2 regions of the Georgenia sp. SUBG003 genome follow, and region 2 is predicted to be linked to the other one. Evidence: riboswitches for the same ligand, from Rfam matches in the RefSeq annotation. Region 2 holds a riboswitch; the other holds the start of a gene.

Region 1 (4,915 bases), 2.4 Mb from region 2:
CCCTACATGCCGCGCCACCCGGACCACCTGCCTGTCGTCGCAGGTTTTCTGCCGCGGGCGATCACCGCCAACCTGGGCGTGCGACGCCGGGTGTTCGAGGAGGTCGGCGGGTTCGACCCGGAGTACGACTACGGCGGCCCCGACACCGAGTTCTGCTGGCGGCTTCAGCTCGCCGGCCACCGGTTGTCCTACGCGCCGGACGCCGTGGTGCACTACCGGCACAGGCACACCCTGCGCTCGGTGGCCGTCAAGGCGTTCCACACAGGCATCTCCCGAGGGAGGCTCTACCGCGACTACGGGACGCAGGGGATGCCCCGTCCCCGGCTCGCCGGCGTCGCGGTGCGGTGGACGGGCCTTCTGCTGGGCGCGCCCGTCGCCGCGGTCTCCCCCCGCACGCCGCTGGCGCTGGCTCGAGCAGGCCGCCGGTGCCGCAGGACGGGTACGGGGCAGCTGGGCGCTTCCGCGTGCTGTACCTCTGAGCGGACCGGGGCAGCCGGGCCCGGGGCCGGGGGCGGTCCCTAGGGCCGGCTCCCCCCGCGTGCCAGCCGTGCCGCCACTGGCGACAGGGTCCAGGCGGCGGGGTCGTCGCCGGGGGCGTCGATCCGGTCGGTCGCCTGCATGAGCAGGCCGCCGCCGATCGGGCGCGTCTCGACGGCGCCGCGTCCCGCGCCGGCCACGCGCAGCAGCCGGACGTTCTTCTTGCGGGAGAGGATCTCGACAGCCGCCTCCTCGAAGTCGGGGGGCGAGGACGACCTCCGTGAAGACCGGCGCGAGCTGCTCGGCCATCGCCGCGGTGACCGGCCGGTTGGCGGCGACGACGCCGCCGTAGGCGGAGACCGGGTCGCAGGCGTGCGCCTTGCGGTGGGCCTCCGCGATGTCCTCGCCCGTGCCGATCCCGCACGGGTTGTTGTGCTTGACGACGGCGACGGCCGGCGCCAGGTGGTCGTGGGCCGCGCGCCAGGCCGCGTCGGCGTCGACGTAGTTGTTGTAGCTCATGGCCTTGCCGTGCAGCTGCTCGGCCTGGGCGAGGCCCGGCTCGCCGAACCCGCTGGTGTACAGCGCGGCGCGCTGGTGGGGGTTCTCGCCGTAGCGCAGCACCGCCTGGCGGTCCCACGTGGCGCCCACCCAGCCGGGGAAGCCGGTCGCGGTGCCGTCGACCTCGTCGTCGGGGGCCAGGACGTTGCCCATCCAGGAGGCGACGGCGACGTCGTAGGTGGCGGTGTGCCGGAACGCCTGGGCCGCCAGGGCCCGGCGCTGGGCGAGCGTGAAGCCGCCGCCGGCGGCGGCGCGGGCGACGTCGTCGTAGCGGGAGGGGTCGACGACGACGGCGACGGACGGGTGGTTCTTGGCCGCGGCGCGCACCATCGTGGGACCGCCGATGTCGATCTGCTCCACGCACTCGTCGACGCCCGCGCCCGAGGCGACGGTCTGCGTGAACGGGTAGAGGTTGACGACCACGAGGTCGAAGGGCGCCACGCCGAGCTCGGAGAGCTCCTCGCGGTGGCTGGCGAGGCGGCGGTCCGCGAGGACGCCGGCGTGCACGCGCGGGTGAAGGGTCTTGACGCGGCCGTCGAGGCACTCGGGGAACCCGGTGACGTCCTCGACGGGCGTGACCGGCACGCCGTTCTCGGCGATGGTCCGGGCGGTGGACCCGGTCGAGACGATCTCGACGCCCGCGGCGTGCAGGGCGGTGGCGAGCTCGGTCAGGCCAGTCTTGTCGTAGACGGAGACGAGCGCCCGACGCAGCGGGACCTGGTCCCCCACGGGCTCGATGACGGGATTCTGGCTCATGGCAAAGCTCCTGGGTCGACGGCGTGTGCAGCGGGCGTCCGGCGACGCCCGACCCAGGCACCCAGGCGTGCGGTGCCCCGACGGGAACTTCCGGCCGCTCCCCGGTGGTGTGCTCCACCTGCGCCAGTCACGGCCGGGGTCCACCTTACCGGCCGTCGGGCCCTCTCAGCCGCCGAGGCGCACGCGGCGGCCCTCGATGCGCCACCCCTCGCGCGCGAGGCGCCCGACCTGCTCGACGAGCTGGGCGCGCTCGGCGACCTTGATCCGTTCGGTGAGGGTTTCGACGTCGTCGTCCTCGAGCACCGGGACGGCCACCTGGGCGAGGATCGCGCCGGTGTCCACCCCGGCGTCCACGAAGAAGACCGTGGCGCCGGCGAGCTTCACGCCGTAGGCGAGGGCGTCGCGGGGGCCGTGGATGCCGGGGAACGCGGGGAGCAGCGTGTTGTGGGTGTTGACGTACCGGCCGTCGAAACGCTCGAGGAACCGCGGGCCGCACAGCTTGAGGAACCCGGCCGAGATCACCAGGTCGGGCTCGTGGGCGGCCACCGCGGCCGTGAGCGCGGCGTCCCAGGCGTGACGGTCCTCGTGGGCCCCCACCCGCTCGACGAAGGCCGGGATCCCGGCCTCCCGCGCCATCGCCACCCCGCCGGTGTCCTCCCGGTCCGCGCCGACGGCGACCACGCGGGCCCCGTAGGCGGGGTCCCGGGTGGCGTCGAGCAGCGCCGCCAGGTTCGAGCCGCCGCCCGAGACGAGGACCACGAGCCGGGCGGGCGTCGCGGTGGTCCGCCGCCTCGTCGGCGACTCCGTCAACGACGTCGTCGTCGCGACGGCGGACCGGGAGCTGATCGGCCGGGTCGAAGAGCTCGGCGCCCGGACCCTCGGCCCGCGCCTGGTGCGCCACTGACGCTCGGGGCACCCGCGGTCCGCAACTCGGGCGCCGGACGCGGCACGTCGGTGGCGGCGCTTAGGCTGAGGACATGAGCGACCGCACGGCCTGGGCCTTCGGCCTGGCAACCCGCACCGACGACGGCGGCCTTCTGGACGTCTGGTACCCCGCCCCCGCGCTGGGCTCCGTCCCGGAGGACGCCGCCGCCCCGGAGGAGCTGATCACACTCGAGCGCCACGACGCGGACCGCCGGGTGGCCACCGAGGTCGTGCGCACCGAGATCGACCTGGACGCGGCGCCCACCTCCACGGCGGACGCGTACCTGCGGCTGCACCTGCTCTCCCACACGCTCGTCGCACCGAACACGATCAATCTCGACGGGATCTTCGGCCAGCTGCCCAACGTCGTGTGGACGTCCGTCGGTCCGTGCGCCGTCGAGGGCTTCGAGGCCGCACGTGCCCGCCTTCGCGCCGCCCACGGCTCCTTCATCGTGCACGGCGTCGACAAGTTCCCCCGCATGGTCGACTACGTCGTCCCGCCGGGGGGTGCGCATCGCCGACGCCGACCGAGTGCGGCTCGGCGCCCACCTGGCCCCCGGCACCACCGTGATGCACGAGGGCTTCGTCAACTTCAACGCCGGCACGCTCGGCCGGTCGATGGTGGAGGGGCGCATCTCGCAGGGAGTCGTCGTCCACGACGGCGCCGACGTCGGCGGCGGCGCCTCGATCATGGGCACCCTCTCCGGCGGGGGCAAGCAGGTGATCTCCGTGGGGCCGCGCTCGCTGCTCGGCGCCAACGCCGGACTGGGCATCTCCCTCGGCGCGGACTGCGTGGTGGAGGCCGGCCTGTACCTGACCGCCGGGACGAAGGTGTCGGTGCTGACCGGCGGCGGCACGCGCCCCGACGGCGGCCAGCTCACCGAGCCGCCGGTGGTCGCCGCCCGCGTACTCTCCGGGCAGGACAACCTGCTCTTCCGGCGCAACTCCCTCTCCGGCGCCGTGGAGGCGCTGCCCCGCAGCGGCGTCGGTGTGGAGCTCAACGCCGCCCTGCATGCCTGACCCTCGCCCGCGGAGACCGCGGGCGCCCGGAGCGGCGCCCGGCCCCGTGCGGACGGCCGGCGCGGGCAGGAGCGTCGTGGCGGCGGTCCTGAGGATCCGGTCCATGGGCGCGTTCCCGGCAGGACGCGGTGCAGCAAGAGCCCCCGGCCTTCGTGATACGCGCTTGAGCATCGACGCTCCCGACGGCGGTCCGACAAGTCTGCGGACCACTGCACCAGGAATGCCCGCCCGTCAGACACCGGTCGCTGCGGTGAACGGCGGGTGAACGGACCTTCTCGCCCCCAGCCCTCGGACAGGGTGATGGGGCCCCGGACGCTTGTGCCGTTAGGGGGTGGGGGGAGGAGGAGGAGCCGAGTCTCCGCTCCGGGTCGTGCCGCAGCGAGCTGCGGTTTTTCGCCGCCTCACCCTCGCAGCACCCGCCTCTCGGCCGCCGCCCAGCGGGTACCGGGCGAGGGCGTGTAGCGGACCGTCTCGTCCGACGCGGCGACGATCTCGCGGAGCCGGGCTAGATCGCCGTCGACATCCCCGAGGGCGCGCGCCTGTACCACGAGGTTGCCGAGGGCGGCTCCCTCCACGGGTCCGGCCACCACGGGCCGGTCTCGCTCCCCTGGCCGGAGCGTTCGCGATCGGTGCGGTGCTGCTGGCCGTGACGGCGGTCGTCGTCGCCCTCGGTCTGCGCCCCGACCCTCTGCTGCTCGCCCAGCGCCACACCGCCGCGGAGGCCCGCCCGGGCGGCGGTGCTCCCCTGCCGGGACGGGCCGGCTTCGCGGCGGCGCTGCGGGAGGTGCGCGCCTCGCGCACGGGGACGCTCGCGCTGACGGCGCTCGTGCTCGCGCACGTGGCGATGGTGTCGGTGATGACCATGACCCCGGTGCACCTGGCCCACCTCGGGCACGGCGTCGCGGTGGTGGGTCTGACGATCAGCCTGCACGTGCTGGGCATGTTCGCTCTCGCCCCCGCGGTGGGCGCCGCCGCCGACCGCTTCGGCCAGGTGCCGACGATCCTCGCCGGCCAGGTGGTCCTCGTGGGTGCGGCCGCCGTCAACCTGCTCGGTGCCGGCGACACCGCAGCGGTGGCCACGGGGCTGTTCCTGCTCGGGCTGGGATGGTCCGTGGTGACGGTGCCGGCGGCGACCCTGCTGTCCGAGTCGGTGCCGGCCCGCTCGCGGCCGCTCGTGCAG
Region 2 (4,915 bases):
TCGACCCAGCCGTCGGCGAACCACTTGTCGAGGTAGGCGATCTCCTCGTCCAGCACGCCGGAGACCTTGTTGTGGTTGCTCTTCCAGTTCTTCAGGTCGAGCTCCGTGTGGACGATGTTGAGGTCGCCGCCGACGACGACGTCGCGCTCGCCGTCGCGGGCCTGGGCGGCGAGCTCGCCCAGCCGCTTCGTCACCTTCTCGAGGTGCGCGTACTTCAGGTCCATCTTCGGGGTCCTGGCGGTGCCGGAGTGGATGTAGACGGACACCGCGGTCAGCGGCCGGCCGGCCCCCGGGACGTCGAGGTCCATCTCGACCCAGCGCCCGGTGTCCACGGGCTCCTCACCGGCACCGTCCCCGAGGCCCACCCGCACGGCGGTGGCGGGCAGACGCGACGCGACCGCCACGCCGGCGCGGCCCTTGATGTCGCTGGCCTGGTGCGCGGTGGTCCACCCGTGGCCGAGGTGCTCCTCGAGCACGTCGTCCGTGGCGCGTACCTCCTGCAGGAGCATGACGTCCGGCCGGCGTTCCTCGACCCAGTCGCCCATGCCTCGGCGGTAGGCCGCACGGATGCCGTTGACGTTGACGGTGGCGATCTTCATGCCGACCATCCTCACCGATCCCGCGGACACTCCCGGACGCGTCCTGTCCGCCGGACACCGGCCGCCGGGGCGGGCATGGCCGGAACTGCGGGGAGGACCGGCGCCTGCGGCGGGCACCGGTCCTCCCCGCCCGTGCACGGGATCACACTGCGACCCCGGCGCGCGGCGGTTCCCGCCTCAGGCCTGCGACGCCTGCCGCTCCGCCGTCTCGACCACGTTCGCCAGCAGCATCGCCCGCGTCATCGGGCCGACCCCGCCCGGGTTGGGCGAGAGCCAGGACGCGACCTCGGAGACGCCGTCGGCCACGTCTCCGCGCAGCCTCGCCTTTCCGGAGACCGGGTCGACGGTCCGGGAGACGCCGACGTCGAGCACGACGGCCCCCGGCTTCACCATCTCGGCGGTGATGATCCCCGCCTGGCCGGCGGCCGCCACGACGACGTCCGCCTCCCGCACGTGCCTGGCGAGGTCGCGCGTGCCGGTGTGCGTGAGGGTGACGGTGGCGTTGACGTCCTTGCGGGTGAGCAGGAGCCCGATGGAGCGGCCCACCGTCGTGCCCCGGCCGACGACGCACACCTCCTTGCCGGCGAGCTCGACGCCGTGGCGGTCGAGGAGCTCGAGCACCGCCCGCGGCGTGCAGGGAAGCGGCGAGGTGACCTCCTCCTTCACGCGCAGCACCAGCCGGCCGAGGTTCGTCGGGTGCAGGCCGTCGGCGTCCTTGGCCGGGTCGATGAGCTCGAGCACCGCGTTCGTGTCCACGCCCCTCGGCAGCGGCAGCTGGACGATGTAGCCGGTGCACGCCGGGTCGGCGTTGAGGCGCTCGACGGCGGCCTCGACCTCGGCCTGCGTCGCGTCGGCCGGCAGGTCCTCGCGGATCGAGGCGATCCCGACCTCGGCGCAGTCGCGGTGCTTGCCGGCCACGTACGCCTTGGAGCCGGGGTCCTCCCCCACCAGCACGGTGCCGAGCCCGGGCGTGACGCCCCGCTCCCTCAGCGCGGCGACGCGTTCCGCCAGCTCGGCCTTGATGGTCGCCGCGGTGGCCCTGCCGTCCAGGACCTGCGCGGTCACTGCTCGAGGCCGGGGGTAGAGCGGGAACGCCTCGGTGAGCGCACGCACCCGGGCCCTCGCGGCCTCGACGTCCGTGCCGGCGCCGCCGACGAGGGTGGAGGCGATGATGTCGGCGACCTCGGTGAACTCGGCGGCGCCGAAGCCACGGGTGGCCAGTGCCGGCGTTCCGATGCGCAGGCCGGACGTCACGCGCGGCGGGCGGGGGTCGAACGGCACGGCGTTGCGGTTGACGGTGATGCCGGCGTCGTGGAGGAGGTCCTCGGCCTGCTGGCCGTCGAGGGCGGAGTTCCGCAGGTCGACGAGGACGAGGTGGACGTCCGTACCGCCGGTGAGCACGGAGACGCCGGCGTCGCGCACGTCCTGCGCGGAGAGCCGCTCGGCGATGATGCGGGCGCCTCGAGGGTGCGGCGCTGGCGGTCCTGGAACTCCTCGCCGGCCGCGATCCTGAACGCCACGGCCTTGGCGGCGACGACGTGCATGAGCGGCCCGCCCTGCTGGCCGGGGAAGACGGCGGAGTCGAGCTTCTTGCCGAACGTCTCCTTGTCCCGGGACAGGATGAAGCCGGACCGGGGGCCGCCGATGGTCTTGTGGACAGTGGAGGAGACGACGTCGGAGTGCGGCACCGGGGACGGGTGCAGGCCCGCGGCCACCAGACCCGCGAAGTGCGCCATGTCGGTCCACAGGTAGGCGCCGACCTCGTCGGCGATCTCGCGGAAGGCCGCGAAGTCGAGCTGGCGGGGGTAGGCGGACCAGCCGGCGATGATGACCTTGGGCCGGGCCTCGAGGGCCGCCTGGCGCACGGCCTCCATCTCGATCCGGTGGCTCTGCTCGTCGACGCCGTAGGCGGCGATGTCGTAGAGCTTGCCGGAGAAGTTGATCTTCATGCCGTGCGTGAGGTGCCCGCCGTGCGCCAGCGAGAGGCCGAGCACCTTGTCGCCCGGCGACGCGATCGCGTGCAGCACGGCAGCGTTCGCCTGCGCACCCGAGTGCGGCTGGACGTTGGCGTACTCCGCGCCGAACAGGGACGTCGCACGCTGGATCGCAAGGTTCTCGGCGATGTCCACCTGCTCGCAGCCGCCGTAGTAGCGGCGGCCCGGGTAGCCCTCGGCGTACTTGTTCGTCAGCACCGAGCCCTGCGCCTGCAGGACGGCGCGCGGGACGAAGTTCTCGCTGGCGATCATCTCGAGCGTCTCGCGCTGGCGCGCGAGCTCACCGTCGAGGACGGCCGCGATCTCGGGGTCCAGCTCGGCGAGCGACTGGTTCGCCACGGACGTCTCGGGCTTGGTCTGGCTCATGCTTCCTCCGCTGTCGGTCACGCACGGCGCGTGCGTGGATGCACTTCCGTTCGGTGACCCTCGGCCCAGGCGGACGACCTCGGGGGTTCCTGCTCGTGCCGCTCCCCGGTGGTGACCCACCTGCTGGCGCCAGTCGCGACCGGACGAGACTACCAACTCGCCGGCGAGGGGACGGGCGGCGGGGCAGGCTCAGGCGTTCACGTCGCGTCCGGGCAGGTCGGCCAGGCCGCCGTCGTCGTCGGCGTCGGGTCCGTCCTCACCGAGGATGCGGCGGAGGTACGCGTAGGTCAGGTCGCCGGTGTGCTGGTCGTACTGGTGCTCGTAGCCCGCCTTGTTGTACATGGCGAGGTTGTGCTTCGAGTCCTGCCCCGTGAAGACCCAGACCTCCTGGGTCTGCTCGGGCAGGTACTGCAGGACGGCCATGAGGAGGCGCGTACCGATCCCACGTCCCTGCAGGTCCGGGACGACGGCGAGGCGTCCGAGCGTCGCCTTCTCCGCCTCCAGCTCCACCCGGACCGACCCGACGAGACGGTGACCGATCCACGCGCCGAGCGTGACGACGTCGGCCCTCCGGATGTCCGCGACCAGCTCCGTGAGCGACTGCGTGAGCGCCGGAAGGTTGGGGTCCCCGTAGAGCTGAGCCTCGGTGACGAAGGCGGCGCGGCGCACGGTGAGCAGCTCACCGGCCACGTCCTCCGTGATGAGGTCGATCGTGACGTCGTCCATGCCCCCAGTCTGGCATCCACGGGCCGCGCCGGTGGCCCGTACCCGCAGACCGGAACGCGCCCCGCCGTCGGCGACCGGGCGGCTACCCTGCCGCCGGTGAGCACCCAGAAGGAGCACCTCGTCCTCGCGCTGTCCTGCCCGGACCGGCCGGGCATCGTCCACGCCGTCTCCGGCGCGCTCGCCGAGCACGGCGGCAACATCACGGAGTCGCAGCAGTTCGGCGACCCCTCCACCGGGCTGTTCTTCATGCGGGTGCAGGTCGAGACGACGGCGCCGCGCCGCGAGGTCGAGGACGCGCTCACCGCCATCGCGCACGAGTTCTCGATGACGTTCACGCTCGACGTGGTCGGCCGGCCGGTGCGGACGCTGGTCATGGCGTCCAAGGAGGCCCACTGCCTCTCGGACCTGCTGTTCCGCCAGCGCTCGCAGCGGCTTCCGATCGACCCGGTCGCCGTGGTCGCCAACCACCCCGACCTCGAGCCGATCGCCGCCTTCTACGGGGTGCCCTTCCACCACGTGCCCGTGACGAAGGAGACGAAGGATGCGGCGGAGGCCGAGCTGCTGCGGCTGGTGCGCGAGCTGGACGTCGAGCTCGTGGTGCTCGCGCGGTACATGCAGATCCTCTCCGACGACCTCTGCACCGAGCTGGCCGGCAACGTCATCAACATCCACCACTCGTTCCTGCCGAGCTTCAAGGGAGCGCGCCCCTACGCGCAGGCCCACGGCCGCGGGGTGAAGCTGATCGGGGCGACGGCGCACTACGTCACCGCCGACCTCGACGAGGGCCCGATCATCGAGCAGGACGTCGAGCGCGTGACCCATGCCGACGACGTCGCCGAGCTCGTCGCGCGCGGGCAGGACGTCGAGCGGCGCGTGCTGGCACGGGCCGTGCGCTGGCACGCCGAGCACCGGGTGCTGGTCGACGGCCGGCGGACAGTCGTCTTCTCCTAGGCGGCGCTCGCGTTGTCCCGGGCACCGCACGCTCCGGGGGTGCCCCGTCCTCCCGGCACGGCGCGCATCTCGCGGGGCCCCGTCCCCGTGAGACGTCGCCCGCCGGCGGTCGCCGACCCGCCGCGCCGCCGCCGGCGCCCACGCCTCTCGACAGCCCGCACGTGCCTCACGTAGTTTTTCTCCATCTCGGCACCTAATTGCTGGTGAACCAGCAGTTTTGGTCCAACGTCGGACTTAAGAGGGGGCACAGGTGAGTCGCACAGAGACGACCACCTCACG

The links. A riboswitch is a leader RNA that binds a small molecule or an ion and turns the genes downstream of it on or off. The one in region 2 is predicted to bind ZMP and ZTP.
Region 1: it holds a riboswitch for ZMP and ZTP, as region 2 does, so the genes downstream of both, purH (bifunctional phosphoribosylaminoimidazolecarboxamide formyltransferase/IMP cyclohydrolase) here and glyA (serine hydroxymethyltransferase) in region 2, are expected to answer to the same signal.

The regions. Positions count from the first base shown of each region.
Region 1 is NZ_CP180204.1:2,865,768-2,870,682, forward strand. It holds gene DA06_RS14615 (glycosyltransferase family 2 protein) at 1-522, shown strand, start outside; partial or broken gene purH (bifunctional phosphoribosylaminoimidazolecarboxamide formyltransferase/IMP cyclohydrolase) at 561-1,791, opposite strand; ZMP/ZTP riboswitch at 1,844-1,932, opposite strand; gene purN (phosphoribosylglycinamide formyltransferase) at 1,957-2,550, opposite strand; gene DA06_RS14630 (hypothetical protein) at 2,570-2,695, shown strand; partial or broken gene dapD (2,3,4,5-tetrahydropyridine-2,6-dicarboxylate N-succinyltransferase) at 2,769-3,735, shown strand; gene DA06_RS14640 (hypothetical protein) at 4,137-4,310, opposite strand; gene DA06_RS14645 (MFS transporter) at 4,370-4,915, shown strand, end outside.
Region 2 is NZ_CP180204.1:465,857-470,771, reverse strand. It holds gene DA06_RS02100 (exodeoxyribonuclease III) at 1-599, opposite strand, end outside; gene DA06_RS02095 (bifunctional methylenetetrahydrofolate dehydrogenase/methenyltetrahydrofolate cyclohydrolase) at 777-1,664, opposite strand; partial or broken gene glyA (serine hydroxymethyltransferase) at 1,677-2,959, opposite strand; ZMP/ZTP riboswitch at 3,016-3,106, opposite strand; gene DA06_RS02085 (GNAT family N-acetyltransferase) at 3,149-3,685, opposite strand; gene purU (formyltetrahydrofolate deformylase) at 3,773-4,636, shown strand.